One region of the Teredinibacter haidensis genome, then DNA from elsewhere that is predicted to be linked to it. Evidence: predicted binding sites of a transcription regulator. Region 1 holds the regulator's gene; each other region holds the start of a gene.

What was found. Region 1 encodes PhoB, which activates phosphate uptake and scavenging genes when phosphate is short. Its sites were predicted from a motif close to TGTCATAAANNTGTAACA; they were not measured.
Region 2: H5715_RS04180 (esterase-like activity of phytase family protein) is a predicted target of PhoB. The motif match lies at 2,471-2,488, and genes of this name have one in related genera.
Region 3: H5715_RS12655 (TIGR00153 family protein) is a predicted target of PhoB. The motif match lies at 4,832-4,849, and genes of this name have one in related genera.
Region 4: H5715_RS15865 (DUF3015 family protein) is a predicted target of PhoB. The motif match lies at 1,952-1,969, and genes of this name have one in related genera.

Annotation. Positions count from the first base shown of each region.
Region 1 is NZ_CP060084.1:3,739,741-3,747,804, forward strand. Features, by position in the region: gene H5715_RS15080 (GNAT family N-acetyltransferase) at 278-1,468, opposite strand; gene phoR (phosphate regulon sensor histidine kinase PhoR) at 1,491-2,801, opposite strand; gene phoB (phosphate regulon transcriptional regulator PhoB) at 2,820-3,527, opposite strand; gene ubiA (4-hydroxybenzoate octaprenyltransferase) at 3,757-4,635, opposite strand; gene H5715_RS15100 (HU family DNA-binding protein) at 4,698-5,000, shown strand; gene H5715_RS15105 (dicarboxylate/amino acid:cation symporter) at 5,024-6,307, shown strand; gene H5715_RS15110 (DUF502 domain-containing protein) at 6,478-7,143, shown strand; gene H5715_RS15115 (sugar efflux transporter) at 7,152-8,064, opposite strand, start outside.
Region 2 is NZ_CP060084.1:1,023,243-1,031,306, forward strand. Features, by position in the region: gene H5715_RS04165 (MerR family transcriptional regulator) at 1-381, shown strand, start outside; gene mnmL (tRNA modification radical SAM protein MnmL/YtqA) at 431-1,336, opposite strand; gene H5715_RS04175 (CZB domain-containing protein) at 1,420-2,256, opposite strand; gene H5715_RS04180 (esterase-like activity of phytase family protein) at 2,541-5,102, shown strand; gene miaA (tRNA (adenosine(37)-N6)-dimethylallyltransferase MiaA) at 5,329-6,213, opposite strand; gene H5715_RS04190 (MotA/TolQ/ExbB proton channel family protein) at 7,041-7,667, shown strand; gene H5715_RS04195 (ExbD/TolR family protein) at 7,670-8,064, shown strand, end outside.
Region 3 is NZ_CP060084.1:3,179,861-3,187,924, forward strand. Features, by position in the region: gene H5715_RS12645 (efflux RND transporter permease subunit) at 1-2,298, opposite strand, end outside; gene H5715_RS12650 (inorganic phosphate transporter) at 2,772-4,049, opposite strand; gene H5715_RS12655 (TIGR00153 family protein) at 4,092-4,772, opposite strand; gene H5715_RS12660 (class I SAM-dependent methyltransferase) at 4,940-5,707, opposite strand; gene H5715_RS12665 (zinc ribbon-containing protein) at 5,836-6,351, shown strand; gene H5715_RS12670 (DUF3820 family protein) at 6,341-6,568, opposite strand; gene hpf (ribosome hibernation-promoting factor, HPF/YfiA family) at 6,805-7,113, shown strand; gene H5715_RS12680 (DUF4404 family protein) at 7,179-7,442, shown strand; gene H5715_RS12685 (acyl-CoA thioesterase) at 7,520-8,029, shown strand.
Region 4 is NZ_CP060084.1:3,922,888-3,930,951, reverse strand. Features, by position in the region: gene glmS (glutamine--fructose-6-phosphate transaminase (isomerizing)) at 34-1,866, shown strand; gene H5715_RS15865 (DUF3015 family protein) at 2,133-2,630, shown strand; partial or broken gene H5715_RS20675 (DUF7843 domain-containing protein) at 2,681-3,019, shown strand; gene H5715_RS15860 (Lnb N-terminal periplasmic domain-containing protein) at 3,056-4,573, shown strand; gene H5715_RS20430 (RHS repeat-associated core domain-containing protein) at 5,269-6,063, shown strand; gene H5715_RS15850 (hypothetical protein) at 6,086-6,562, shown strand; gene H5715_RS15845 (hypothetical protein) at 7,067-7,312, opposite strand; partial or broken gene H5715_RS15840 (IS4 family transposase) at 7,413-8,064, shown strand, end outside.

The DNA of each region.
Region 1 (8,064 bases):
CCTCGACCATCTTCGTCGCGTAGATTCTGAAAAATGAAGCCGGCGTTTACAACTGGAATCGATACAAGTATCACTGGGCGATGCAGGGAGGAAGGGACGACTTTTTACAGCCGCTGTCGAAATACTACGTTAAGCGCTTTTGACGTTTTATACTAATCAATATCGGCTTCAGGGCTTAGGCCTAACCTCCTAAATGTCTTCTCGGCTTACCAACCAAATAGGCGTTCAATAACGATTGTTCACCAATAGCCAACACACTTAGTATCATCAATAACTTTTAGTTGTTGAGTAATACACTGTCGTCTATCGTCTTTTCGCCCTCTTTAAATGGCAATAGGGTTCTCGCCTCTTGGCAGTATTGCTGATTGTGCTGTTTTTCCTCGGCAACAAAACCTTTAACCGCTTCGAAAAACTGGGGGTGCTTTATAAAGTGAAAGGAACAGGTTTTGATGGGGGTAAAACCCCGTTGGATTTTGTGCTCTCCCTGAGCACCGGGATCAAACCTCTTTAAGCCCTGGTCAATTGCATACTCAATACCTTGGTAGTAGCAGGTTTCGAAATGCACTCCATCCATTTCTGTTTTTGCCCCCCAGTAACGGCCGTATAGCGTGGTGCTGTCCTTAAAATACAACGCCGCCGCTACCATGGGATTTTCAAGTGAACTTTCGTGGGCGCTGCATAGCAAAACCTGATCGGGCAATTGGGCAGCCATTTCCTGAAAAAACTGTTCACTTAAATATCCACTGTGACCACTGCGTTTTAAATAGGTATTCTGATATAGCTGGTAGAATAACTGCCAGTCCTGCTCAGGGAGCATTTTCGCCAAGCGCATTTGGTGAACAATATTCTGCTCGCCGACCTTTTGCCGTTCCCGCTTGATATTTTTCCGTTTACGGGAGCTGAAGCTCGCCAGAAACTCATCGAAATTTTTATAGCCATCATTAAACCAGTGAAACTGACAACCCTGTCGCTCGACAGTATTACCTGCGTCGAATAGAGCACGGTTTTCTGATGACGGAAACAAACAGTGAAAGCCAGAACCACCGATCTCACCTAAGCGTTTTTGTATCGCCGCTTCCATTATTTCCATACAGGAATTTTTGTCCTGTGACGTTAAGCCCGCGGAAAAACCCACGCGCGGCCCCGTCGCCGGAGTGAACGGAATCGCACACAGTAATTTGGGATAATAATTCAAGCCCGCTCGATGGTACGCGTCGGCCCAACCCCAATCGAAAACATATTCGCCATAGGAATGCTCTTTTTGATACAGAGGCATCGCTGCAAGCAGGGTGTTATGTTCTTCCAGTATAAGATGGCAAGGCAGCCAACCGGTTTTTACCGTGGTGCAGCCAGAGTCTTCCAATACCGAGAGGAAGGCGTGGGAAATAAAGGGGTAGTCGGTAGACCATAGGGCCGACCACTGTTCTTCGCTTAATTCAGAAATAGATGTTAGAAATCTGGCCTGCATAACCTTCCTCCTGCAGCCAGTATCAGGCCTCTACAACGCTATCGATAAAGCGTTTTAACGGGAAATGACAGGCAAAGGTACTGCCCTTCTTCAGCTTGCTTTTAATTCGCAGATCGGCATCATGACGCAGTAGAATATGCTTAACAATGGACAAGCCCAGCCCAGTACCGCCCGCTTCCCGCGAGCGACCGCTATCAACACGATAAAAGCGCTCGGTTAAGCGCGGCAGATGCCGTGCATCGATGCCATCGCCGCAGTCTTTCACTTTCACCACCAGTTCAAGCGGATTGAGATCCACTAGTATAGAAATTTTACGTCCGCCCGGAGTGTAATTTACAGCGTTATATACCAGGTTGGCAAAGGCGCTGCGCAGCTCTCCTTCAATACCCATTAACTGAACATTGGGAGCACAATCGATGCGAAATATATGTGCTCGCTCGCCGCTGATGACTTTGGCATCAGCGACAATTTGTTCTAGTAGCGGCAGAATCTTGACGGGTTCCTGACCCTGCTCACGATCATCTGTTTCCAGACGCGAAAGCATAAGGAGGTCGGTAATAAGGAGCGTCATTCGCTTGGTTTGATCCTGCATTTGGTCGAAAGCACGCAACCAGCTGGATGGCATCTCACGCGAATCGGAGAGCGTTTCCAGATAGCCACTGAGCACCGTTAATGGCGTTCGCAACTCGTGAGATACGTTGGCGACAAAATCTTTACGCATGCACTCCAAGTTAGTGACACGGGTGACATCACGGACAATGATCAAACGATCGCCATCGCCAAAGCGGTGAATATGAAATTGCAGAAATTGGCCTTCATGACGGCTGGAAGTCAGCTCCAGCGGTTCGTCATAAACATTGCTTTCGTAGTAGGCTATAAAACGGGGGTGACGCACATAGTTGGTAAGTTTACGGCCAATATCCTGGGGTTCGAAATCCAACTGGCGCTCGGCCGCTTTGTTCCACCATTCAATATTGTCGCGTTTGTCGACAATAATCACACTGTCGGTGAGCGCTGCCGTCATCTCCTGAATACGGAAAACAACCTCCTTCAAGCGCTGTTTTTCCTTTTCGTTGCGCTTGAGAATTAGCTCGATATCTTCGGCAACTTCGCCCCATATTCCAGGGAGGGTGTTCTCCCGCTGGCCTTGCAAACGGGTATCGCTTACCCAGGTTTCCAGCCGGCGTATCTGGCACATCATCCAACCCAGATAGCACAGCGTTCCCAGCAGCAAACAGGGCCACACGGCGTCCATAAGGATACCCACGGCAAACGCAACGCACAAATACACCAAAAGCCACCGAAGTTCGGTGGCTATACCTTTACGAAACATGAAAAGTCAGGTTTCCCGTTATTCTGTGGTAGCCAGGAATTTGTTGGAAAAACGATAGCCTGCGCCGCGAACAGTTTGTACTAGGCGGTCGTGATCTTCGGTCTTCAACGCTTTCCGCAAGCGGCGGATATGGACATCCACGGTACGTTCTTCCACGTACACATTGCCGCCCCATACGTAGTCTAGCAATTGATTGCGCGAGTATACCCTTTCCTGGTGCGTAAGAAAAAACTCCAGTAGGCGATATTCGGTTGGCCCCAGTTGCACGGGGCTGTTGCTAATGGTGACGCGGTGGCTAGTGGGGTCGAGGCAAAGGCCTTCGACACTGATAGGATCACCACTCGAAAGAGAATCGCTGCGGCGCATGACCGCACGCAAACGCGCAACCAGTTCACGTGGAGAAAACGGCTTGGTGATGTAGTCATCCGCGCCAAGCTCCAGGCCTTGAATCTTATTATCCTCTTCACCTTTGGCGGTAAGCATAATGATGGGGATTTCGCGGGTGGTCTCTTCGCTTTTCAAACGGCGAGCCAGCTCGATACCACTAATGCCGGGCATCATCCAATCCAGCAGAATCAAATCGGGGCGGGTATCTACAATGATTCGGTGCGCTTCCTGGGCATCGCCAGCTTCCTGCACCGAGTACTCGGCCATTTCCAGTGCCACACGCAACATATCGCGAATAGCACGCTCGTCGTCAACAACCAGTATTTTCTTCTCAACCATGAAGGTTTCACCTTGCTTAAAAAGCATCTCAATCAATACAAGCTTGCCGAGCCCTGGCAGATAACCTGTTTAGCCCCGGATAGGTGGCGAAACTAAGGAGAATCGCCAGTGCGAATTAAATAAAGGTTTTATTACGCTTTTATGACATCCACTGTAATCATGGCAAATGAGTGTGATTAATTTACTCGATCTCGAATAACTGGACAAAAAACGCCAAAAACAGCCTGAGCTAGAGCAGCGCATAGTCCAGAACAATACCGATAAAAACGACTATTCCAACCCAATTGTTGTTGAGAAAGGCCTGAAAACAGGCTTCCCGCTCGCGCTTGCGAATCAAATACTGCTGATACACCATAAAACCACCGGCCACCAGTACTGAAAGATCGTAGATCCAGCCCAATTGGAACTTCTGCCCGGTCATCCCCAGGGAGATCACCACCATAAACTGTAGGCAGGCGGTAATGACACGATCCTGATCGCCAAAGAGAATGGCCGTGGACTTTACGCCAATTTTTAAATCATCTTCCCGATCAACCATGGCATAAAAGGTATCGTAGGCCACGGTCCAAAGTACCACCGCCGTGTAGAGCACCCAAATATCAGTGCTTAGCTCCCCAGTCTGCGCCGCAAAGGCCATGGGCACCGCCCAGGCAAACGCTGCTCCCAGCACTACTTGTGGTAGGTGGGTGTAGCGCTTCATGTATGGGTAGCAAAACGCCAATATAAGCCCGGCAAAGGAAAGGTAGATCGTAAGCCGGTTGGTAAACAACACCAGTACAAAAGCGCAGAAACTTAGGCCAACAAAGAGGCCCGCAGCCTCGGCTGGCGTAACCTCTCCGAGTACCAGCGGCCGCTTTCTAGTACGCTCCACGTGGCCGTCAACACGGCGATCAGCATAGTCGTTAATGACGCAGCCCGCCGAGCGCATCAACACAACACCCACTATAAATATCAGTAATACCTCTACTCGCGGAACACCCTCTGCCGCCAGCCACAGCGCCCAAAGCGTTGGCCACAACACAAGATAAATGCCAATGGGCCGGTTGAGGCGCATCAGACGCGTATAACTTTTGAATTTATTAACAGCTTGCGGCACAGTGTCGGTCATCATTACAAGGGAATCCCGTCCCCAGGCTCCAGAGTGTTTTTCAGAAAGCCGATATTCTACCCGTGTTTACAGGAGAAACCACCATGCGCAAATCCGAACTGGTTGCGGCGGTAGTCGAATCTACCGGACTTAGCCCGCTTCAGGCAGACGATGTCGTCGCTTCGATGCTCGAGCAGATCACCAATACTTTAGCGCGAGGGGAGGGTATTCAGCTAATAGGGTTTGGCTCCTTCCTGGTAAAAGAACGTGCGGCGCGCAACGGGAAAAATCCAAAAACAGGCCAACCCATACACATCCCGGCAAAAAAACAGGTACAGTTTAAAGCGGGCAGCAAACTGCGTTCGCAGCTTTTCACTGGCGAATAACTAAAACAACACGCGGAGACACCATGCTTAAACTACCCCTGCACTGGCAAATTCTAATCGCTATTGTCGCCGCGATAATATGCGGCTTGATTGTTAATTCTTTAAACCAAAATGAGATTGCCGCAGGCGCCCATGTCCAGAACGGCATGCAGTTTGTGGGCAAACTGTTTTTAAACGGCTTAAAGATGATTATTGTTCCACTGATTCTGTCATCCATTATCAGCGGCGTCGCAACGCTGGGGCAAGGGAGTGATTTAGGTCGCCTGGGGGGCAAAACACTGGGTTTTTATATGGCCTCCAGCCTGATGGCCATCCTGACCGGCTTACTAGTTGTCAACCTGCTAACGCCGGGAATTATCAACGGTGAGCCCGCCAAAGATCTTTTGAATTTAGGCAATAGCGAAGAACTTAGTTCCACGCTGGAAAAAATTGAAGGTCGTGGCACCGGTGATATTGCTGCGGTATTTCACCGTATGCTGCCAGCCAATATCGTGAAGGCCGCCGCCGAAGGCCAAATGCTGGGCTTAATTTGTTTCGGCCTCCTGTTCGGCTTTTTTATGACCCGTATCGAAAGCCAGTACAAGGAAACCCTGCTGAACGTATGGCAGGGGATATTCGATACCATGATGGGGATCACCCTGTTTATTATGAAGTTCACCCCCATTGGCGTTTTTGGCCTGGTGGGCAATACCGTTGCCTCTACCGGGCTCGCCTCATTTAAACCGCTGATGATATTTTTTATTACCGTCCTTCTGGCCCTGGCGGCTCACACATTCATTACCATGCCGCTTATGCTGAAGTACATTGCCCGGGTGAACCCTTGGGGGCAACTCCGCGGTATGGCTCCAGCACTGCTAACCGCTTTTTCAACGGCTTCCTCGTCCGGCACCCTGCCCGTCAGTATGGAATGTATGGAAAAAAATATAGGAGCTTCAAATCGCACAACCTCATTTGTGCTGCCGCTGGGCGCCACTATTAATATGGATGGCACCGCCCTCTATGAGTGCGTCGCGGCCATGTTTATTGCACAAGCTTACGGGCTGGATCTCACCTTCGCCACGCAATTCACCATTGTGATCATTGCTCTGCTCACCTCCATTGGAGTCGCCGGCATCCCCGCAGCCAGCCTCGTGGCAATCGCCGTTATTCTGGCCGCAGTCGGTCTCCCCGCAGAAGGTATTGGCCTACTGCTGGTAACAGACCGGATACTCGATATGTTGCGTACAGCGGTTAATATTTTTAGCGATAGCTGCTGCGCCACCTTTGTGGCACGAACAGAGGGAGAGGAGACTCATATAGCCCGCTAGCTTATTTATCGCTTGCTGCGAAAAACAACGGTTGAGTAGCGTGCGTTTGGGTTGATAACCGAACGCACAGCTCTACCTTGTATAGATTCAGGTAATAGCCGAGAGCGTAGCATTTCTATCTTCTTTCCCTGTATGCTTTCAACACCCCAACGCGATAATAGAAGGACACGATGGAGCAGCCCCCAACAGATGTCAGACCCGGCCTATTAAGCAATTTAGGAAAAACATTTTTTGCAGGGCTTCTCGCGGCCCTGCCGCTGGCCCTTACTCTTGTCGTGATTGTATGGTTTGGCGAAATGGTACACCGTTATCTTGGCCCCGACAGTTTTGTCGGCGGAGTACTCGGATCCATTGGGCTTAACTTCGTTACCACGGAAATAACCGCCTACGCCATTGGTTTGGGCAGCGTGGTTCTAGTTGTATACCTATTGGGCGTGGCCGTCGAAGCTGGCTTAAAAAATCATTTTCGCGCGCTTACCTCAGGACTGATCAACCGCGTTCCACTTGTGCGCTCTATTTACCAAACACTATCCAAATTAATGGCCATTTTCGACAAGCAAGACAACGCCGAATTTAAAAGTATGTCTGCCGTAATGTGTTTTTTTGGTGGCGACCGTAAGGGTACGGCTGTACTCGCTCTGTTAACCAACCCTCATCCAATATGTTTTCAAAACCAATTTTACTATTCTATTATTATCCCCACGGCTCCGGTACCTTTTGGCGGGGCAATATTGTATGTGCCAGTAGACTGGGTCGAAAAAGTCGGTTTTGGTTTTGACGGGCTAGTCAATATTTATATGTCGATGGGTGTTACTTCGCCGGACTATTTTAAATAGTCGCATTTTTATTTTCGGTGATTAACAAAAATAAACAGGATTAAAGCAAGCGCACAAATAGAAACATTAACGGCAAATATTTCGCGATACCCGTATAACTCGGCAAACAACGCGAAGAAGATACTGCCAATAACATTGCCCAAGTTCATGCAATTTAAATACAGTGTAGATGCCGTCCCCGTTCGCCCTGGCAGTTCATCCTGAAACCAGCTCATACCCAAACCGGCGACAAATCCTATAAAAACTGCATTAAATATTTGCAGAGAAAACAGTTGCCACAAATCCGTTGCGTGCCACACACCCAAATTCAACACGATGGCGGAAACCGCGCCAACACGAATTAATGGCATTAACGGATAGCGCCCACCTAACCAACCGGCAAAAATCATAAAAGGGATTTCCAGCCCCGCAGCGGTTCCAAAAATCCATCCCGCTTTGCTGCTGCTTACGGCTAAACCTTCCTCTAAAAAAAGAGGCAGCGTTACCAGATAGCATTGATTAGCCGCGTACAAAAACGAAAAGCCCATCGCTGCAACAAAAATAATCCAACGACGGTTATTGGGTACCTCATCGTTGTCCTGAAGCTCGACTTTTTTAACCTTCGGCAATAAAAAAAATGCAACAATGGCCACAATAAAATAGCCGATTCCTATTGCGGTATAGTGCAGACTAAAACCCACCCAGCTCATTAAACCAAAGCCTAGTGGCGGCCCGAGCATCCACGCAAACGCAATGCAGGCGCGAACAGCGGAGTTAAAAATTCGGTTCTGATTCGCTGGCAGATATTGATCTGCATATTCACGAGACAGGGCCACCATTTGCGCGGCGGCAATAAACGACAAACTAAACAGGGTTACCGCTGTTAGCAACACCGTGGCAAATGAACGCGAATAAGCAAAACCGAAGCAGGCAAAACCACCG
Region 2 (8,064 bases), 2.2 Mb from region 1:
CTTAAAGCGATCTTATCGTATCGTTCACTTGGGCTGCCAGTGCAGAAATTGTCCGAGATGGTGAATCGAAACAGTGAAGCCGCACAAGAGTACGCCTTGCGTGAGCAATTTATGGCCCTCGAGACCGAGATAGCCAATTTGCGAATGCAGCAGCAGGCAATTGTGCAGTTACTTAACGCACATGAAATTCTGGAGGACAAAATGATTACTAAAGAACGTTGGGTGGAAATTATGACCGCCGCAGGTTTGGGTGATGAGGAGATGCGTAACTGGCATAAGAAGTTTGAACAAATGGAGCCTGACGCGCATCAGGAATTTTTAGAATCACTGCAAATTGATGAGGAAGAGATAAAACAAATTCGCACTTGGTCTGCGGGTTAAATTATCGGGCACAGGGATGTGCCCGTCACCCCTATATTTTTAGCCTGCCTCAACACTTTGAACCCTGACTGCCTGTGCCTGCCAGTTTTTTCGATATGGCCACCATCGACGACCAGCGATCGCCACACCAATCGGGCGCCAGTAAAACGGGGGGGCGTCCTTTGGCGGTAACGCGGTGGTAAATAATATCTTTTGGCGTGTGCTGAATAATGTCGACCGCAGCTTGAGTATACTCTTCTTCAGCCATTATCCGTAAACGCCCAGCTCGCCAGGTGCGCGCCATAGCGCTGCCTTCAACAATATGTAATGGGTGTAGTTTTAAGCCCTGTACGCCGGTTTCCAATACTTGTGCTAACGTTTTCCGGTATTCAGCCGTCCCTTCTCCTGGTAAGCCCAATATAAGATGGCAACAAATATTGATGTTATAGCTTTTCGCTTTGGCAACGGCTTGCTGGTAGCAGGTGAAGTCATGGCCGCGATTAATGCGTCTTAAGGTGTGGTCGTGAGCTGTTTGTAATCCCAGTTCCAACCACACTTCTTTCCCTTGCTCTTGGTAGTCCGCCAGTAGTGCTAATACTTCATCGCTGAGACAGTCGGGCCGTGTGCCGACACAAATCCCTACAATATCGGGCTCCTGCAAAGCCTGTTGGTACATCTTTTTTAGGTGCTGAATTTCACCATAGGTACTGCTATAGGCTTGAAAATAGGCAAGGTATTTGATGTTACTGTGTTTGAGTTCCTGCTTGCGTAATGCTAGCTGGTCTGCCACCGGTAGCAAGTGTTGCTCTGGCTTAACGAAGGAATCCATATTGCAGAAAGTACAGCCGCCCCGGCCGATAGAGCCATCGCGGTTTGGACAAGAAAAGCTGCCATCTACCGTGAGCTTGCGAACACGCTCGCCAAAGCGTTCTTTAAGGTGATTACTGATGGTGTTGACGTAGAGATTGAGTTGCACTGGTTTTGTTGATCCGTATGGGGTAATAGTATGTTTCGTACCCCTATCCGGCGGTGTTGCCGACGGTCTAGCGTTTTATACGGTTAACCGAAATCTTCAACCGTTTCTTTCAGTAGTTTGTGGGGCACAATATTTAGGAATAATTCGGCGTTTTGTGTTTGGAAAAAACCGTCGTAACCGCCGAAGTCTCCTTGTTGCTGGCTTTGGTCAGGCAGCCAGGATGCTGCTGAAAACTCTTTAATATCACTGATCTGCTCAAGCTCCAGGGCGAAGATTTTACCACCATCCTCCAGCACCAGAACAACCGGTTTGGTCAAATCTTTAAGACGTGCGGTGGCTTGGTCAAACAGTTCCAGCAGATGGTGCAGGGTGGTATCCCGGGTTTTGTTCAGGATCTCAATGGCGTCCTCGATTCGATGATCATCGTGAGCCATGGAGAGTAGTCGGTCTGCAATGGAATGTATGAGCTTATGGGGTTTGTCAAAAAGGGACAAAATGGATTCCATTTCGCTGTCTTCTGGTTTGTACTGGTCGTACCAAATGCCGAAGGCACATTGATGGGAGTCTCTAGCCTTGTCGAAATGAGCGCCAGTGCGAATACTGTGCTCCAATGCATTTATCCAGTCGATGTGGTCCTGCCGTCTTGTCTCCAGTAGTTTAATCAGTTCAACACTCTCGTTGGTCTTTTCCTCTGCGCCAACAATCTTATTCAGCGGGTAGAGACCTATGGCTTTACCGTCAAAGTCAAAAACCGAGTTTGCCGCGCCATTATGGCCTGGGACTGTACGAGTACTGAGAGAGGACAACGCAGCGATGTAACGCACATGGTGCACGGAGAGAGCGAAATGCATATCGCCAGCCTTGAACGTTAGGTACGAACCAGCGTTATGAGTGTCGGTAGTAACCGCTTGCTGCTCCATCTTACCTCTCTAGCGTGTTATTAGATGATTGAAATCTATCTCTTTAATGTAGTACAAATCCTTGTGTTGGCTAGGGGGTAAGTCTTGGCTGAAGGATGAACCGGTATTGTTATTACTGGGTTTATTGCAGTTGAGCGTCAGTATTGTGTCGGTTTTATTTCGGAGTTGTTACGGTTATTGTGGATCAATAGAAAAGCGGGATCGATTTCACCTTTGTCATCCTTTTGTCATCTAGTTCTCGTAGATATACGCGCTTCATACAATTTAGAAAGGGCGACCGGGTTATGGGAAAAACACAATTACTGAAAATACTGGCAGTTACAGCCGCATTGGGCTTATCGGCCTGTTCGGGGGATGACGGTAAAGATGGCGCGTCTGGCACGCAGGGTCCTCAAGGTATCGCAGGGCTTGATGGCACCAATGGCGTAAATGCGTCCGATGGTGCGAATGGCGTGAGCGGGTTAAACAGCTTGGTTAACTTTGTCGATCTGCCTGCGGGCAATGCGATGTGCTTTAAAGGCGGAGTTAAGATTGAGAGTGGTTTAGATGCTGATGCTGATGGCGTTCTTAGCTCGAGCGAAGTGACAGACGAGCGTTATACGTGTGCGCCTTCTTTGGTGAATTCGGAAAAGAATTTTAATCGTATTGCCAGCTTCCCCATTTGTACGCAAATTGACCCGACGTGTAATACCGATACCGAAACGGCGGCCGAGATTATTGCGGTTTCTGAGGATGGGAATAGCTTAATCTATTCCGATAGTCCTGGTGAAAGTGTGGGCTTTGTCGATATTTCTGATCCTGCAGCCCCAAAGGCTGATGGAATTTTGGCGCTTTCTGGCGAGCCTACTTCTGTAGCGGTAAAAGGGGGCTATGCCCTGGTGGGCGTTAACACCTCCGCAGACTATGTGGAGGTTTCAGGCTCTCTGGCTGTTGTGAATATTACTACCAAAGCATTGGCTGCCAGCATTGACTTAGGTGGTCAGCCAGATTCCATTGCGGTCAGCCCGGACGGACAATACGCGGCTGTAGTGATTGAGAACGAGCGCGACGAAGATTTGGGGGATGGCAATCCACCACAATTGCCTGCCGGTACTTTAATTATCGTTAATACATCTTCCACCGATCCCAGTAATTGGACCACGTCAGTCGTTGATCTTACCGGTGTCGCCGATCTTTTCCCTAGCGACCCAGAACCAGAATACGTAGACATTAACTCGGATAATATTGCCGTTGTAACCCTTCAGGAAAATAATCACCTCATTCTGGTCGATTTATCTGACGGCAGTATTTTGAATGATTTCTCTGCGGGTTCTGTAAACCTAGCAAACATCGATACCGAAGAGGAAGATTCGGCAATAATCAGTCAAACCGAATCGGAAGATGCCGTTGTTCGGGAGCCGGATGGTGTTGCCTGGATTACCAACGAATACTTTGCTACCGCTGATGAAGGTGATATGGATGGCGGCAGTCGTGGTTTTACCATCTTCAATACGGCTGGGGATGTTGTATGGAACTCCGGTGCATCGCTGGATCATATGGCGGCTAGATTTGGTCATTATCCAGATGGTCGTTCCGGTAACAAAGGTAACGAGCCGGAAAACGTGGAAATGGGTGTGTTTGGTGAAGACCGTTACCTATTTGTCAATTCCGAGCGTTCCAGCCTGGTATTTGTTTACGATGTAGCCAATCCAGAAAAGCCTGTATTCAAACAGGTTTTACCCGCTGGATCGGGTCCAGAAGGTGGCTTGGCCATTCCTTCACGTAACCTCTTAGCGGTTGCCAGTGAAGTTGATGATCGGGGCGATAAAATTCGTTCGGTAATCAACCTTTACCAATACAACACTCTGCCTGCGAGTTATCCAACCCTTCAGTCGGTCAATCGTATAAGTGGTACTCCCATTCCCTGGAGCGCGATGTCTGGTCTGTCTGCCGATCCGTTGAACGATTCGGTTCTCTACGCAGTGGAAGACAGCTTTTATGGTTCTAATCGTATCTTTACTCTGGATGTTAGCGCCACACCGGCGGTTGTGACTGCCGAGACGAAACTGATAGACAGTAAGGATGTGTTCGCCGCTATTACAACCTCTGGTGCTACGGATGATGATGCGAGCTTTGACGCTGTAGATTTGGCAGCATTAATTAATGCCAATGCAACGGTAAATATCGACCCGGAAGGTATCGCTAAGGCGTCTGATGGTGGGTTCTGGGTGGCTTCCGAAGGTGCGGGAACTATCACGGACACCGACGAGCGCCCTATAAAATCTCTTAACTTCGTTTTTAAAACTGATGCCAATGGCGTAATTGAAAAGGTTATTACGCTGCCTGACGCCGTTAATGCCATGCAGGTACGCTTTGGCTTTGAAGGTGTTGCTGAGTACAACGGCAAGCTCTATGTCATTGTGCAGCGAGCTTGGGGCGGTGAGGCCAATCCCCGTATCGGTATCTACGACATCGCCGGTGAAAGCTGGGAATTCGTCTACTATCCTCTGGATGCTGCGGAATCTCAAGACGGTGGTTGGGTAGGTCTTTCGGATATCACGTCTTTGAGCAACGGCAAATTTCTGATTGTTGAGCGCGATAATAAAGCGGGTCCGGATGCGGCTATCAAGCGGCTTTACAGTATTGATCTTACTGCTCACACAGCTGGCGAAACAGTGACCAAGGCCTTGGTACGTGATTTAATCAGCGCGGGTGACTTGGCCGCGACGGGCGCATTGACCTACGAGAAAATTGAGGGTTCTGCCGTTATGGCCAATGGAGATGTGTATATCATCAATGATAATGACGGTGTGGACGATAACAGTGGTGAGACTCAGCTGATCAATCTGGGCAATATACTCAAATAAACGAAACTTATAGATCCTTAAATGAAGCCGGTGAGTTATGACACTGGCTTTTTTTGAACGAATTTTATGACCAACAAACTAGAGGAATTAATTTGGGCTCTTCTTATCGAGAGAGATTCAATAACCTTCGCTTTGTCGAGCCATTCAAAAACTTCATTTCTTGAGATGCGGCTTGGTATGGAAGCTCCAGAAAGGCAGCCGCTGCATCGTCTCTGGGAGTCCAGCTTCAGGGCAGGTTATGGCCATCAAGCCATTCGATCTTTGTGCCTTTTCGCTCCATTCGTCTAAACCATTTTTCCTGTTGTTTACAAAAGGTGTGAATGGCGGAATTGAGCTTCTGGTACATGTCGTTGCGATTAATTTCTCCCTTTAAGTACGCAGCCACAAAACGGTATTCCAGGCCATAAAAATGCAAGGTTTCCCAGCTGACGCCTTGTTCGTGAAGCTGCGCGACTTCTTCGATTAACCCTTGCTCAAGTCGCTGTTTGAGGCGGAGGGTAATACGCTGCCTTAATTCCTCTCGGCTCCATTTAATACCGAAGATAATGGGATTTATCTTCGGAAGAGCTTTGGTGGGGGAGGGCGCGTTCCTTTCAGCATCTGCGATTTCTATTGCACGCACTACGCGCGCGCGCTCAATTAGATCTGTTGTGTTATGAGGCGTTGGATTCAGTTCGATCAAATACTGAACAAGTTGCTCGTGGGTTTTGTCGGCCAGCGTTTTTCTGAGCACCTCATTTATAGGTGCATGAGTGAACTGATACTGCTCGATAATTGATTCAAGGTATAACCCGGTACCACCGACGAGAAATGGCAGCCGGTTGTTCTGGTGTATGGCGTTAAATGCCGCGCAAAAAGCTTGTTGAAACTCAAAGACATTAAATTCGTATCCCGGGTCGACAATATCAATCAAATGGTAAGGGGTATCACCATATTCGTCCAGGTCCTTACCACTGCCGATATCCATACCTCGATACACTTGCCGTGAGTCTGCCGAAATTATTTCGCCATTGTTTTCCCGCGCTAGCCGCACGCCGAGTGCCGTTTTGCCCGAAGCGGTTGGGCCGAGTACAACGACCAGGTTAGTGTTCGGTGGTATATAAATAGCCATTTATCAATATTTAGTTGGTTTATAGTTTTGTGTAGCTAGCGTCTTGGAGCGGTTAAAAGTCACTATTCTCAGCAAAGCTTCTACCTATGCTGTGTTTCTGAGGCTTCCTCCCTAGGGGATAGGGGAGTGACCTGCTTGTACATGCGGGCCCTAGCGCTGGTAGCCCGATATTGTCGACGGGAACAGCTCAAAAGTCTACACCCGTGGCAGTATTGAGGCTGACAGGAGATGTCGATGACAAATTTGAAGGTTGTCGAGAAACCTTTACGAAAACCTTTCTTTCGCATTATTCCTAACTTTTAAATAGATGGATAACAGCATTATTGATAATGATGCGCGCAGATTTGTATGTGTCGACGATATCTGAATCTTTAGGTGGTGCTGGACGCAAGCAATAAGTGCACTGCAGAATTATAGAAAGTACTGGTCCATAAATTTGTACGCAGTGGTGGTGTCGACATGTTTTCCAGTGTAAAAAAATATCGATTTTTTTACACGGTGGTATGTCCAAATACGATCGGGGAAAATATAGTCATATAAAGTAGATTCGATCGGATCGTTTTAGATGGGTGTTTAATAATTGAAGTGCTTTAATCCACCTACAAAAACTTTGTTTACAAGCTAAATAATAGCTTGAGTTACCGCGTTGCACTTCGTTTTTGATTACAGTCAAGCGCTAGACTTACTCGCTTCACACTTTTACATCTGATCACAGATTACGTTCTTTCATTATTTTAATCTCTGCAAAATCGTTTCTTTCTACGAAACTAATCTTGTGTGAAGACAAGATTGGATTTTTACCAATTTTTACATTTAAGGGGTAGACAATGTTTTCGGCCTTCACTAATGGCGGAATTTTTATGTATGTCATTCTTTTTACATCGGTTGGAGCCCTAGCACTATTTTGTGAGCGAGCGTTCCATTTATATCTTCGTCTTGGCTTGAATATAGATAAGGCGTTTAAACGTGTCCAAGTTCGTTTGGACAGCGATAACTATCAACAGGCTTTTGAAGAGGTTAATAGGTTTTCAAAGCATCCTCTTGGTAGAACATTAAAAACGGGATTACTCAAGGCTGGAAAACGTGATAAGGAAATCGAGCAGGCACTACAGGAGAGCATCCTTAAAGAAATCCCTATGATTAAGGCGCGAATAAATTATCTTAGTATGTTTGCCAATATAGCGACGCTTCTCGGTTTGTTGGGTACCATTGTGGGGCTTATTACGGCTTTCTCTGGCGTTAGTGAGGCAGCAGCAGCAGACAAACAGCAAATTCTTGCTTCCGGTATTTCCGTAGCAATGTTCACAACGGCGTTTGGTTTGATTGTTTCTATACCGTGTCTAGTTGGGTTCTATCTCCTGAATAATCGCTGTGACTATATTATCGATAAACTCGATGAAAAGGCTCTGGGCTTATTTAATATTCTGTCTAATATGAAGCGGAAGAGCGCGTAGTTATGTCTGCGCTAGGTTCAAGACGAAAACGAACTGACCCAGATGTAGAAATCAATATGGTGCCTATTATGAATATGTTTTTGGTGCTGATCCCGTTTCTACTTATGTCGTCTAGTTTTTTAAACTTGAAAGCGATTGATGCTTCAGTTCCGGTACGCTCCGAATCCAGTGTTAGTCAGGATAAAACTAAAGAAAGTGATATTGTGGTAACGGCTGTTATTAAGTTGAACTATAAGGAAATTCGAATTTCAGTGACATCGGATGAGCTTACAGAAATACAACTCAGTGAGCTGGATAAGAAAATTGAATGGAAGAAAGAGCGTGACGATAAGATGGTGATACGTCTTTCATCAGCTCTACAAAATATAAAAGCGAAGTACCCGAAAAGTAATACGAT
Region 3 (8,064 bases), 560 kb from region 1:
CATTACCATAATCATGGCTGAGAATAGGCCGACGTAAATATAGGAAACAAACGACCCCAACAGCATGACAGAAAACCCAGTTACTAAAATTATGGACGTCAACACGACTGCACGACCAGAGCTATTCATAGCAAACTGAATCGCCTCGTACACATTAAACCCGCGCCTGCGCATCAACAGGTAACGGCTCATCAGATGAATCGCGTCATCCACTGCGATCCCAATCGTCATCGCACCCACGATCATCGTTCCCAAATCCATTGCAATCCCGGCGTAAGATACCAACCCACCCGTTAATAGCACTGGAACAATACTTGGCGCCAGCGCAATAATGCCGTACTTAAACGATCGGAAGAGGAAAATAAAACATACGCCAATAGTGATGATTGCAATACCAAACGACCGAAACATACCATTATTGACATAACGGTTCTGGGCATTATTCATAATGAGATTGCCAGTTAGCTCCAGATCCAAATCGGCAAAATTCCGCCCCAACCCTTCTGTAAAATCGTTAATTAAGTGCGTAGTCGCCGTTTCATCCATATTGACAATGGGGATTCGAATACGCATATAACGATCTTCAAATAGAAGGTCAGTTAAATCTTCGTCTGGCCCAGTACTTTCGTACACCAATAGAAATTGCGCCGCCATTTCCCGAGAGCTGGGCAGTCGATAAAAGTCCGTATTGTCTTCATTTAACGATTGGTTTATCTGTTTGTAAAAATCGACTACAGAGGTTGGTTTACCTGTTTCTTTAAACGAAGTAAACCAAGACTGTAAAGCGTCTACTCGCTGAAGAATCACAGGATCTTTTATTCCGCCTTCCTCTCCTGTATCGACAATTACTTCAAGATTACTAATGCCTTTAAAATTATCATTAAAGTAGAACAAATCTTTGTTTATCCAACTGTCCTTTTTAAAATAATTGACAACGTTTGCATCCACTCGAATATGGGAAACACTGTATAAACTAAAAAGGGTAATCAGCGCGCCGACTGCGGCTATCCAGCGACGATGCTTCAGCGTGAAAAAAGGTATGTGGTGCGTAAGCCATAGCATTGGAGTTTCTTTTGCGCCCTGCTCTCGCGTGAGGATCGTTTCAACCGTTTGGCTCTTATCTGCGGTTATGCGATTTTTCTGGCTGCGTGGAACCCAAGGTACAAAACTCAGTATTGCGGGTAGCGTGCTCATTGCGAGCGAAAAGATAATAAGCGGCGAAATTGCTGCCAGCAGAGCAAACTCTCGTACCGGTTTTAACTCTGTAACCGATAATGCAATAAAACCCAAGGCGGTTGTTACACAGGTAAATAAAACCGCATAGAAAAGATCATTTACGGTACCCTGGGCAGCCTCTTTTGGCGTCTTTCCAGAATAGCGAAACTGAAAAAACTCCACGAGTACATGCACACAAGTACCAATACTGAGAATAATTACGGTGGGAATAAGTGCTGAGTTCACTGCTGTAAAGGGGAATTTCAACCATCCTTGAATACTGGTCACTAGTAGCATTGTCATTAATATCACGACGAGGGGAATGCTCATTGCAAAAAATGACCGGAAGATAATAAATAAAATCACCACCATAATGATACCCATGGTGGGGTTGATCCAGGCCATATCCGTTTGCGTTAGAGTTTCGAAACGTTCGCCGATGACCGGCATACCAGACATATGGATATTAAAACCCTGATCGCGATAGCCTTGAGCATCTACAAAATTGCGCAGCTCTTGTGTCAACTCTACATTGTGCGCATTTTCGCCTGGGCGATAGGTCGTACGCGCCATGACCTGGGTATGCTTAAAATCGCTCGTTAATAATAAATCCAGCGCCAGTTTTTCGCCCGCCATAATCTCGCGAGCATCGGCCAACAACTCTGGTTCCTCCGCCAGGTCTTCCACATATTCAAACAAATCATCCGTGGCCATCATCCCATTATCATCGTGAGTATATTGGTATTTACTCAGAGATCGTACCTGCGTAACGTGACGATGATCTTCCAGAAACTCGGTCAACGCATGAACCATTTGAATCGTTTCTACGTTAAAGACATCTTCATCCTGCTCTCTCGCTTCGATACCGAGAATGAGGTATTCCGGGTCTCCAAAACGGTCGACCAACTTATTAAATGAAACGAGGTTGGGGTCGTTTTCGACGAAATAACTTTCATTTGAATTGTCGTGATACAGACGATTAAACGATAGCGGCGCTAAGGCGACTAGCAACGCGGTTATCAGTAATATCGCAAACCGGTATTTCACAACCCAGCTTGCCCAGATCAGGCTAAATCGATTCATTGTGGTGAACTCCCACTCCATGTACGAAAAATCCCTGTCGAAACCGACAAGAAACGTGATGGCACCAAAATATACACACCGTAAATATACGCCGTGAATATATGTAAACAACGTTCATATTGCAAGTGCCCGGCGGAATTTTGGCGGGTAAATAGTTCAGAAAATCCGTTTTCCCATCACACTGCAAAACAATAGAACAAACACACGCAAGCGAAGCATTGGCTGGAAATTGTTTGTGTGTTGTTGTGCGACAGAATTTAATCGCCGATAAAAACAATTTCATTTTCCACGGCGAGATCGCTCTTGCCTGACAATATTGTCTTGGTTAAGGCGGTTTGAATGCGCTGCCTAAAAAGGACCTATGCGGTGACGTATAAGGACGTGGGATAAAACCGGCGGAGCTGGAGATGAATTAGCGTGAGAACAATATTAAGGAGAAGGACTAGGCGCTTCCATGCGCCCGAAATACGACATTAGGCTCCAAAAATGCTTTTAAACAAAAAGAAAAACACTATCGCAAGGCAGGCGCCAGCGGGCAGCGTTACAATCCAGGACATAAAAATTGAACCAATCACACCCAGATTAAGCGCGCCGATTCCGCGAGCTAAACCGACACCGAGAACTGCGCCAACCAGCGTATGAGTGGTAGAGATGGGCAGCCCCATACCGGAAGCCACAACAACGGTACCGGCGGCACCCAGCTCTGCGGCAAAACCACGACTTGGGGTAAGCTCGGTAATTTTTCGTCCGATAGTGGCAATCACTTTGTAACCGTAGCTCGCCAGACCAACTACAATGCCGAAACCACCCAGCAGCAACACCCAACCGGGCATTGCTGACTTCGACTCAATAGCGCCAGACTTAATCACGCTTACCACTGCGGCCAATGGGCCAACGGCATTGGCCACATCATTAGAACCATGAGCAAAAGCCATGGAGCAGGCGGTGAAGATCATAAGCACGGCAAAGGTTTTTTCAACGTTGGCATAGCGATTATCCGGATCCACTTCGCCGCTGGTATCCACACGACGCAGGAAGTAACAACCAATGGCCGCAACGATAAGCCCTAACACCAAGGCAATACTGAGATTTTGCAGGTAGCTCAGTTTCAGCCCATTGTCTTTCAGCACATGCTTGAGTCCTTTAAGCATGGTTACCATGGAGATCAAAAACCCTACCAGAAACATATAGACAGGAATAAAACGGCGGGCCGCAGCCTCAGGGTCTTGCTTGCTAAAAATTAGCCACTGCACGCTTTTAAATAACAGGAAGGACATACTCCCCGCCAGTACCGGTGAAACTACCCAGCTGGCGACAATCGTGCCCACCTTTCCCCAGGCAACGATATCCGCCGAGATTCCCACTGAAGCAAAGCCAACAATTGCTCCCACAATGGAGTGAGTTGTGGATACAGGCCAACCAAGAATACTGGCGATAACAAGCCATACACCCGCCGCTAGCAGCGAACTAAGCATGCCGTACACCAACAGATGTGGCACGGTCTCCATTACGGCCGGATCGATTATCCCCTTGCGCACGGTAGAGGTGACTTCACCCCCGGCCAGATACGCTCCGAGAAATTCAAACACCATCGCGATCATAATCGCTTGTCTAATGGTTAATGCACCTGAACCCACAGAGGTCCCCATGGCATTGGCCACATCGTTAGCGCCCACTCCCCAGGCCATAAAAACACAAAATATACAGCCCAGCACCAGCAAAATGGTGCCGTATTCAGCCAAAATTGACATGAAGTTTCCTCATGATTTTTATTTCAGAATTCAGATGAGAGGTTAACGAGCTAATAGCTGCAGTAAGCGCTGGCCTGTGCGCTGGGCTCTGTCGGCAAGATCACCAATTTCCTCGATAATGCGGTATAAAAAGATGACTTCTACCGGCGGCAGTTCAGCTTCCAGCTTAAACAAGCCAGCGCGGATATCTATTTGTTGGTTGTCGGTGGTTTGCTCCAGATCGTTCAGCTCGCTGACCATACGCTCAACGATATCCAGCTCGCGACCACCAAAACCCGTTTCCAGCAATTCGTCCAACTCATTAATGGCTTTGTGAGCCTGCTCGACAGTTGCCACAGCACTGCCAAAATACTCGCGTACAGTGGCCTGTAACGGCCCAGGAATCACCATTTTTCTGCCCAACATCAAACCCGAAATGTCTTTGCAGCGATTGGCGATTTTGTCTTGCTTGGTTAGCAGATCGAGAAGGTCTGAACGGGGAACTGGTAAAAACAGATTTTTAGGCAGGTGCAGACGTATCTGCTTTTTCAGCTCGTCGCCGCGGTGTTCCAACTCGCTAATTCGGTTGTAACACGCCTCGGCCTCCTCCCAGTTGTTAGCAATACTCGCCTCGTAAAAGGCCAGTAGCTTTTCAGCGGCCTTTTTTGATACTGTCATATGTTCTTCCATCGGCTTGATGGGTGAACGGCCAAACATCTCGGTGAGAGGATTTTTTATTTTCATAATCATTTTCCGGGTTTCACTTCTTGGCCAAATGGCTACAGGTGCGAATAGTACAGAAATATTTCACATTTGTGGCAGTCAAATTTTGATCAATAACAACCAAATCCCAAGCAGTAAAAACCCGGCTTAAGTTGTATTGGTGAAACGATAATCCCCCCAGACACAACCTATTTCTGTACTTTTTTAAACTTTAGCGTAAAACGGTCAGTACGGCCGGTAACATTCTTATTCCCAACTTCGTACTTCAGCTCATCAACTGGCTTGTAGTGCAGCTCGGAATAGTCCACCAATTCAAAACCTGCCGCCTGAATCTCCTTGATCGCCAGTACTGGGTCAAATCGACGGCCGTTTTCACCGTTGAGGGGCTCCATATGGCGACGGGTATGGTCAACCACGCCGTAAATGCCACCGACTTTTAGCATGCGGTAGACCTCATCGTTAAGCAGTTTACGACTGGTTTCATCGAAATTATGGTAATTGCGAAAGGTAAGCACCATATCGACGTTGGTCGCTTTGCTTGCGATATTTTCCAATTTATAGAACCGCTCGCCGTCCGGCTTATACAGCTTGCTCTCTGCAGCCAGCAGAGTGACATTTTCAAAACCGGGCTGCTGGAGAAGGTCGCCCATCCAATTGGCACCATAAGCGACATACAGTTTACCTTTTTCCCGCAAAGTTGGCGCCAATATGCGGGTGTACCAGCCACCGCCCGGCACCAGCTCCACAACGGACATATCGTCCTTCAGACCAAAAAAGCTAAGAGTTTCCAGCGGCTTGCGGTTTGCGTCGCGCTGTACATGCTTTTCCGGGCGGTTTTTATCGGCCATAGCCGCTTGAAGTTTGACCTTGAGCGCGACGTGTCCGTCCGCAAATACTGGCGCACTGCATAGCATTGCTGCAGACAGGCTCAGGGCTATAAGTAGTTTCATTTTCATCGCTACGTCTCCTTTATTTATTGTGTTGATGGCAAGGGACGAAATAATAATACGGATAGGGTGACAATATGGAGTATTGACTACACTTTAATGAAAGCTGTCATATTCTCCAGTGCGAGACACCCAATATGAATGATAAGGATGACAAAACGCTGGCCCAAAGCTACGAAAAAATGGCCTCCAAAGCCAGAGAGCTGTTTTCAGAGTCCAGCGAGAAAACCCTGGAAGCATTGGAAACGGCTATAGAAGCAGCTCGGGAGCACTTCGTTAAGGTAGGCGACATTACTCAAAAGGAGAGCGCCCACCTGAAGTATTACCTGCGACGCGACCTGGAGCAATCAGCAAAACACTTCCACACTCTTAGCGAGCAGGCAAAAATCAAGCTTAAAAGCGAAAACCTGCAAGCCGGCTTTCTGGATTTAACCGCACAACTGGCACACGGGGCCAGCGATTTATTTTCACGTCTGGCCGAGTGGGCCGAATCGGGCTCCAGCTACCACACAGGGCAGGTGACAGCCCCCGGAGTCTTACGCTGCCGCCAGTGCGGCAAGGAAATGCATTTCAAGAAAACTGGCAATATTCCACCCTGTTCCGGCTGTAGAGGTACCGATTTCGTGCGAGAGAGTTGTAGCACTAGTGAATAGCCGGATAATCGCGCAGAGGATCCAGCACGGCTTCCTGACCGTTAATCTTAATCTCCAATGCCAGGGCAAGCATTTGCCCCAACTCTCCAGAGGGGAACCCTTTGTGTGAAAACCACAACAAATACTCTTCTGGCAAATCGATCAGCACCCTGCCCTGATACCGTCCAAAGGGCATAGTCATATTTGCGAGCTTGATAAGGTGATTTTTATCCAGCATGGGCGACTCCACTAGGTGAAAACAGGGCGCAACATTGCACCACAAATACTGCTGTGACAAGGCCAAAACAGCGAGAAAAAACAACTTAACGTTAACAATAGTGTCACACAGCATGACAGGAGAGCTTGAAAAACTGCCCGTAACACCATAAGTTTAGATACATGGGGCAATACTTCTTTTACCCCCTACCACGGGCGCCTTCCCCGGCGCTCAAGCACAAAAACAGGAAAGGTTCTATGCAAATTAATATTTCTGGACGTCATGTCGAAATCACTGAAGGTATTCGCGAATCTGTAAATCATAAGTTCACCAAAGTACAAAGCCACTTCCCTCAACTGGACGCCCTATCCGTTATTCTCACGGTAGAAAGACACGAACAAAAAGTAGAGGCCCAAACCCAATACCTAGGTGCTTCGGTATCTGTTCACGCCTCGAACGAAGACCTCTATGCCGCCATTGCAGGAACCGCTAAAAAACTTGAGGCAGCCCTTTCCCACCGCAAAGGTTCGGTTAAATCAAACCTACATGAAAAACCTGCTACCTAAGCTTATTAAAAGAATGGGAGGGCTTGTCAGCCCTCCCCAGCCCCCACCCAAATGAGGTTAGAGTCATGACAGACGAAAGCCGCAACATCAAGTCTCTCGCCAACCAATTGCTCGACGAGCTAAGCAACGCCGACAACCCGGATGTTGAAGCGCTGGAACTGCTGGAAAACCTGGGTTCCAACCTGCAGGAGGTTATCGAACGCACGCGAAGCAGCAATGAAATCACCGACCTGCTCGCAAATCTGGAGTCTCGCTTCGCCGTTAGCCACCCCATTGCCGAACGTTATATACGCGACATTATTGATTCCCTGAGTAAAATGGGCATCTAAATTCACCGACATTGAGTATTACTGTGACTGAACAATTCCGTTCCGTAAAAGATTCCCAAGTTATTCTGAAAGAACTGATGGTACCCTCCTACGCCAACTTTGGCGGCAAAGTCCATGGCGGCATAATTCTCTCGCTAATGGATAAAATCGCTTACACCTGTGCAGCCAGCCACGCAAAAAGCTATTGTGTAACCGCCTCTGTTGATTCGGTCAACTTCCTTAACCCCGTGGAAGTGGGCGAACTGCTCACACTATATGCCTCGGTAAACTATGTGGGTCGCTCATCCATGGAGGTGGGCATCCGCGTCGAATCAGAAGATTTTAAGCAGGGCCTGAGCAAACACACCAATACCTCCTACTTCAGCATGGTTGCGCTAGACGAAGAGACACGAAAGCCGGTGCATGTCCCTGGTCTGATACTGCAGAGCGAAACCGAGATCCGACGTTTTATTCAGGGTAAATACCGCAAGCAGGCCAAGCGTCAACATGGCGAAGAATTCAAACAGCTCCGTAAAACGCTGGATTTTTCTGTCGAAGCGCAAAAGCTTTCCAAGGAGAATTGCTCAATAAAATTCCCAAAAGAATGAACTTTGCCCCGGCAGGCTATTCTATAAAGAACCTC
Region 4 (8,064 bases), 180 kb from region 1:
TGACCCCAGCGATTGCAAAAAAAGGAAAAGACTATGTGTGGAATTGTCGGGGCGGTAGCCCAACGAGACGTTGTTGAAATACTGATTGAAGGTCTGCGACGCCTCGAGTATCGCGGTTATGATTCAGCGGGTGTTGCCATTATTGGTAAAGATGGTGAACTGCAGCGTTTGCGGCGCCTGGGTAAAGTAAAAGAACTGGCAGATGCCGTAGAGTTAAACCCTGCCGCCGGTGGAACCGGTATTGCTCACACGCGCTGGGCAACGCACGGCGAGCCTAGTGAGCGCAATGCACACCCGCATGTTTCCAGTGAAAAAATTGCCGTTGTTCACAACGGTATTATCGAAAATCATGCGCTCTTGCGCGAGAAGCTGCAGGCCGATGGTTACCGCTTTGAATCCGATACTGATACCGAAGTGATCGCCCACCTGGTTGAAAAAGAATTAAAAGCGGCAGGTAGTTTACTTGAGGCGGTGAAAAATGCCGTTCCCCAGTTGGAGGGAGCTTATGGTACCGTGATTATGGACAGGGAAGATGCCTCTCGCGTTGTTGTTGCACGCTCGGGCAGCCCTCTGGTTATTGGCCTGGGTATTGGTGAAAACTTTATTGCCTCGGACCAGTTGGCCCTGCTGCCGGTTACCCGTCGTTTTATCTTTTTGGAAGAAGGCGATGTTGCCGAAATTACCCGTAAAACCATTGATATTATCGATAAAGAGGGTAATCCGGTAGAGCGGGAGATTCACGAATCCAATGTCAGTTACGATGCGGGCGATAAAGGCCAGTACCGGCACTACATGCTTAAAGAAATTCACGAGCAGCCTAATTGCGTTATCAATACCTTAGATGGCCGTTTAAGTGAAACAACCGTACTAGACGAAACATTTGGTAATGGTGCGGCGGAGCTGTTCAAAAAAGTGCAGCATGTGCAAATCGTTGCCTGCGGCACCAGCTACCATTCCGGCATGGTCGCGCGCTACTGGCTGGAGCAGCTCGCCGGTGTGAGTTGTAATGTCGAAATCGCATCGGAATTTCGCTATCGAAAATCCTTTGTGCAGCCCAACAGCCTATTAATTACCATTTCCCAGTCCGGTGAAACGGCCGATACCCTAGCCGCGCTGCGCCTGGCAAAAGAATTGGGTTATCTCGGATCATTAACCATTTGTAATGTTGCGGGCTCATCCCTGGTGCGCGAATCCGATCTTGCCTTTATGACACGAGCCGGAGCAGAAATTGGCGTTGCTTCTACAAAAGCGTTTACAACACAGCTGGTTGGTTTGGCGATGTTGGTTATGGCTCTGGGCAAATACAATGGCCTAAGCGTAGAACAGCAAAAAGAGCTGACCGAAGCTATGAAGAGCCTACCAGCGAAGCTGGAAGAATCTTTAGCGCTGGCGGAAAGTATTGAAGGATTGGCAGAAGAGTTTGCCGATAAAAATCACGCATTATTTTTGGGCCGTGGTGATCAATACCCCATCGCAATGGAAGGCGCGCTGAAACTGAAAGAAATTTCCTATATTCACGCTGAGGCCTACGCTGCTGGAGAGTTAAAGCACGGTCCTCTCGCACTAATCGATGCAGAAATGCCGATTATTGTTGTAGCACCGAATAATGACTTGTTGGAAAAACTAAAATCCAATGTCGAAGAAGTGCGCGCGCGCGGCGGCATTTTGTACGTATTCGCAGATGAAAACGCACGCTTTAAAAGTGATGACACCATGCGAGTGATAAATGTGCCGCACATTCACGAATGGCTAGCGCCAATCCTCTACACCATACCACTACAGTTACTGTCCTATTACGTTGCCATTATTAAAGGAACAGATGTTGATCAGCCTCGCAATCTGGCGAAATCTGTAACGGTTGAATAGTTTCTAGGAGGCGTTTGAAGATCGTCTGAGAGAGTAAAACAGCCGGCTTTGATTGTGTTGAGGCCGGAGGGAAGTGTTAGAGAATAGTTATAAATTTGAAATAGAACAGAAATTCGGCGTTTACTTTGGTCATAAGTAGGTGTTTTTTAATGAATTTTGTTGTGTCGTCATGGACGTTGCTCTAGTATTCTGGGTGCCAAACATTAAACTCTAGGATATAGATATTTATATGGCGCTTAGAAACCTGACAATAATTAGGAAATAAAATGATAAAGAGTATTAGTAAGGTGTTAATTGGCGGTCTTATTTTCGCTAGTGCGATTTCTGCAACTGCAGCGGAATCTACCAAGAAGGAAGATATTGCAAATTTCTTAGCTGATTGCGGTATTGGTGGAGCAATATTCAAGCACGACGTGGGTGGAGTTTTGTCCAATATTATTTGGGATTTCGGACTGACGGCAACGACGTCTTTTGTTTCTTCTCCAGAAACCTGCGAAGGTGTTGACGTTGCAGCGGCTGAATTTATTCATCAAACTTATGTAAACCTGACGGAAGAAACTGCCGCCGGTGAAGGCGCTCATCTGGCAACACTGATGGATTTGTATGCTTGCGATGGTTCGGCAGAAGCTGAAGCCTTAAGTACTATTCGTAGCCAATTTTCCGGTGCTGTAAACGAAAGTAGTTACGGTAAAGCAACCGACCAAGAAAAAGCTCAAACATATTTCACCATTGTAAAATCTTCTGTAGCGTCCTGCCAGGCATAACAATGGAAAAGGCCAGGCATGTCCTGGTCTTTACTCTTTAGCAACTCCCTATGCGATTAACGTTTTTAAGCTTCATTGCCATATTGGCATTCTATTCCCCTCAAAGCCTATCCGACCCAAATAGCAAGCAAAGTGAAGCAGGCTATGCATTATTTAAAAAAGCCAAAGATCTAAAGCTTCACGAGCACCGGGTTTGGCACAAGCTTATCCACTACAATTCTCTGGATACTAAGAACACTCGAAAAAGTGAAATAAAAACAAAAAACTTTTTCCTTTCAGAGCAAGGATCCGTAGACGCTCAAAGCGAGTTAAAGGCAACAATACAGGCGTTTTTTGAGGTTATACCAGATAATCGTAATGAGCATGCTAGATGCCGATACCCTGCTCGCTATAATTGGTTGATGCTCGCATTGGACTGGCGAGGCGTGGATATTCCGATTGAATCCTGTAGTGAATTTTGGAAGTGGAGCCATGAAGGGGATATCAAGGAAGCGAGTTTATTCTTCGCTAACGGCTTTATGGAAAACCCAGCATCATTTTTTGGGCACGCAATTTTGCGGTTGAGCACCAATAAAAGTGTAACGAGTGGATTACTGGCAAATACAGTGGACTATGGAGCTATCATTCCCGAAAACGAAAATGCTCTAATCTATATTACTAAAGGAGTCTTTGGTGGATATGAAGCAGGGTACTCCGACGGTAATTTCTACCGGCAAAACTATAATTATGGCGAAATTCAATTACGTGATTTGTGGGAATATGAATTAAATTTAACAGACGATCAAGTTTGGTTGTTAACAACTCACTTGTGGGAGTTGGTGCCGAATAAATTCACATATTTTTTTACATATAAAAACTGTGGTACCGCAATCGCAGATTTAATTGAACTTATCATTCCCGAGTTAGAGCTATATAACCGTCGGGCTCTATGGGTATTGCCGCCGGAAATTTTTCGGTCACTGTATGAAGCTAGCGATACTAATAAAATAGTAAAAAATATTAATTATCATCCCTCTCGCCTAACGAAGTTCAAATACAATTTTGAAAATCTAACATTGCTGCAGGCGCAGGCATTTACGGATTTCATTTCTTACGACTACCATATTTTTGAAACACTAACAGAGCAGGAAAAGAAGCTTGTTCTTACTGTTGCATTGGACTATTTTCAGCTTCTAAAAATAAGGGATTTCGACCGAGAATATGTGGCAGAAAGAAATCGAGAGGTTCTCATAGAGAGGCTAAAATTATCTGCTGGTAATCCGCCTATGGACGGTTCACGTTACCGGAACGAAAAACCCCCTCACGAAAGTGCGCGACCCTCTTTGATCAGAGTAATGGGAGGTTATAGCGATCAGCATGAGGCATCTGTTTTGGTTCAATATAGGCCTGTTCAGTATGATTTATTGAGCCTTGACTATGGAAGGCCAAAAAACGCAGAGCTAAATATTTTTGATACAACGGTAGAAATTACGCCTGACGAAGTTCGAATAAAGAATATTGATTTTCTCAATATTCTTTCCATAAACCCAAGCATTAGCGGTTTAGAGGGAGATCGTCCGTATTCGTGGGGGCTGCGCGTAAATTATGGCCAGTACAGCTTAGGTTGCTCAACGTGTGACGTATGGAGTGCGTCGGGCGGGTATGGCCGAGCGAAAGAACTGGATAACGGTATTGTTTTTTATGGCCTCTTTGAAGCGAAGGTGCAGAGTCATTTTGAAGACCGTGGGATATTTGCGTTAGCCCCAAAAATGGGCTTTATTGGGTCTTCGAAAGCAAAATTTAAGTACGAATTCTACTACCAATTTATAGTCGATAAAGAACAAGCGGATGAAAAAATTCATTTTGAGACCCGCTACCAAATTCACAGAGACATGGATGTTCGACTCCGTTTTGAACAGCACAATGCGGTTCAGGTTTCTGCAGGGCTATCTTGGTATTGGTAGGGGTATATCGATATTGTTGACGCCGGTGCGTTTGGCTTCCTGTTGTGCTTGTCGCCTTGCGGGTGAAGGCATCGATCCGATAAAAGGGCCCGCCTCTGCTTGGATGCCGCTTGGCCTCGCGGAGTAACCACCTTGTGATGTCAGCCGAAAATCATGGCGCTTATAGTGAGCGTTACGACAGCACTAAGGATTTTCAGGATGAGTTGTATATGGACTGATTTTGGCTCCAAACCAACAGATAAAACCTTTTTAACTTCTCTACCGTTCGCGCACTCTCCCAGTGTTGATAACACAAGGCAAACTCGATTAGTGTGCGCTCTCCTCTTTCGACCCCAGTTGTGACACCCCTTGGACAGCTCTGGCCGTTCGAATTCTGCAATAAGTAGTCGTCAGTTGTACCTCTTGCATGGCGTGAAGCCCTCCCGGGTATGTTTTGCTCCAGATAGGGTACCTCTTAGGCCGCGGAACCCATCTTTAATTGAGTAAACCGGCGCTTTTAGCTGCAAACGCCAAGCTATTAGCTCGGAGCTTCAAGCTTTAATTGGGTAAATCGGAGCTTTTAGCTGCAAACGCCAAGCTATTAGCTCGGAGCTCCGAGCTCTAATTGGGTAAATCGGAGCTTTTAGCTGCAAACGCCAAGCTATTAGCTCGGAGCTTCGAGCTCTAATTGGATAAATCGGAGCTTTTAGCTTTCTATGGTTGAGTGGACGGTGTTCTTAGATGTTATTGAATTGAATGCCGATATCCATCGCACAGACACCTACAGCAACAACACATTCCAAGCCACAGACACCATTTTCATACACGCGGATCATTTAAACACGCCACGATTAGCGACGAGCCAAAGCCAAACTAAAGTGTGGGAATGGAATAGTGATGTTTTTGGAGTAGGACTGGCGAATGAAGACCCGGATAACGATACTAATCTCACAAAAATCAATCTACGATTTCCAGGACAGTATTTTGATGGGGAGAGTGGGCTGCACTATAACTACTTTAGGGATTATGATCCGACGTTGGGACGATATATACAAAGCGATCCGATTGGACTGCGGGGTGGTATCAATACTTATTCTTATGTAAACAATAATCCGCTGAGGTATATAGATCCGTATGGGTTGAGTGCTGCGGATGTTCAAAAAATCCAAGATATTTTCAATCAATCTGTTCAGGATATGGTTAATAGTGGTGATCGGTTGGATACAAGTGGTTTCTTGGGTGGTGTGGCCAATAATAATGTATCAAAAACTAACGGCTATGATTTTCTCCGCAACTTAACTGGTAAAAATACTTTGATTTGTGGGGAGCAGTGGGATCATGTATGGGATGATCTTAATGATGTTCAAAAGGGTGGGGGGGTTGATGACAATTGGGACTTTACGGATAAACCTAGCTTTGGTCACATGAGCGGGCAAGGTACATCTGAAAACCCTAGTGATCCTACCGTCTATCTTGATCCATGGAAGAATGTATTTACTACATCCAAATAATTTGAGTGGGATATTGATTGGTATGCTTATTCAAGAAAACATAGAGAACAAAATTGTACGGAACATAATGCTTGTAGCTTATTTTTGTGTGACTGCATTATGTTTATTTGGCTTGCTTGTTGCAAACAGGGTTGTGCACTTTGAGTTTATGGCATACATCATTATCCTTAATTTTATATCGATGATTTGTGTCTCAGTACTATTGAAAAGGAAGGTGGTTGCACTTGTGGTCGGAGGGGTGGTTATTCTTGGCTCTCCGGCCTATTACTTTAATGCGTATACTAATATCAAAGATGTTGAGGCTGTAAATTTTCAGATCTTAATCAGTGATGCGCAGACATTCAAGTTTTTCTCTGAAGGTAAGGCTGGAAACTTTATTCTTATTGAAGCTGTTGGAGACGATTATGTGTGCTATGGCCCTTATCAAACTAATTCAACAGAGTGTAAGCGGCTTGGTTCAAAGTTAAGGTTTCAAGCCAAGGGGTCAGGTACACTATGAAAAATAGTTAAGCCCTTTTTTTACTTTAGTTGCTTGTTGTAAGCCTCAGTCATTGTCTGGGGCTTTTTTGTTTGAATCGTTACAACCCTTTGGCAGTGGCTTGCCGCTGTATTGATTGCTTAGATTGATGCTTTAAAATCAACCCCTCTAATACACCTTGAGTCAATAATTTATCCTCTTCATCAAATTGTGTAATCGCTTCAAATTGCAACCTTAGCCGCTCGTCTGGCCCTCGTGATTCTGCACCAAAGACCAAGTCATCTAAGCTTACATGCAAAGCTTTGGTTAATTTAATTAGAGCTTTCAGAGTAGGCTGTGCAGTACCAGATTCGGAATCAAGGGGTCAGAGACACTTGAAAAATAGTTAAGTCCTATCTTTTTTCTTTAGCAATTAAAGGGGACGGAGGGATTTTAAATTGATCAATTCCTTCCTTTTCCTTTAGCCGGTTCTTTAGAACCTCAGTCCTTGACTGGGGATTTTTAGTTTATGGTGTGGAGCATTATTTATGGGGAAACCATTAACTGCTTAAGCTTGTCTTGTGTTACCGCCATATCTAAAAAATGGCACACCACATCTTGGTCTGCTGGTTTTAACTCGTCCACTTTCTTACAAAGCTCTTTAAGTTTTTTGTTCTTAATCTCAAAAGAAAGCAGCTCTTGCCCTTCAGTACCTCGTAGTAAGTGGTCTAGGCTGACCTCTAAAATATCTGCTAGCTGAAAATAATAAACGGGGTCAGGTCTGAATGGCACTTACTTAGATACAACTAATTGATTTAAAAGCAGAAAAGCTGGTCCAATGGTGGAGCTTTACCTCGCCAAAGATGCCACTGCCACCAAAGGGCCAGCTCCAATGAATGCTAGACATAACCGTCGGCAGCATCAACAAAAAATTATTCAGAAAGAGAAGCGTTTCATCGAGATGCTATTAGTTTTTTTAACGTATTAACTGCACCGGAATTATTCGATACGCTTGAGGCGTTATTACCGGAGCATAGAGAACGATTATTTCCACCGACAGAGACGTTATCCATGTTTTTGGCGCAAGCTATGGGTGATGACCGATCTTGTCAGCGGGTGGTTAAAGAAGCATCGGTTTCACGGCTTATCCATGGGTTAGTACCCTGCAGCACCCATACGGGTGGTTACTGTAAGGCGCGCAAGCGATTACCAACCGCGATGGTATCGTCGCTGGTTTGTAAAACCAGTGAATTATTGGACAGGCATATTCCCAGCGAATGGCGTTGGCATGGGCGCTCTGTTCGCATAATCGATGGTACAACAGTCACTTTAGCGGATACGCCAGCTAATCAAAAAGCTTACCCGCAACAAAAAGCTCAAAAACCGGGGCTGTGCGTCCCAATATGTCGAATAGTTGGTGCAACGTGTTTGTCTAGCGGAGCAATAGTCAACGCAGCGATGGGGCCCTATAGGGGAAAAGGGGGCAGTGAACATGCTTTGCTGCGGTCAATATTGCCCAGTTTTAAAAGCGGAGATATTCTGCT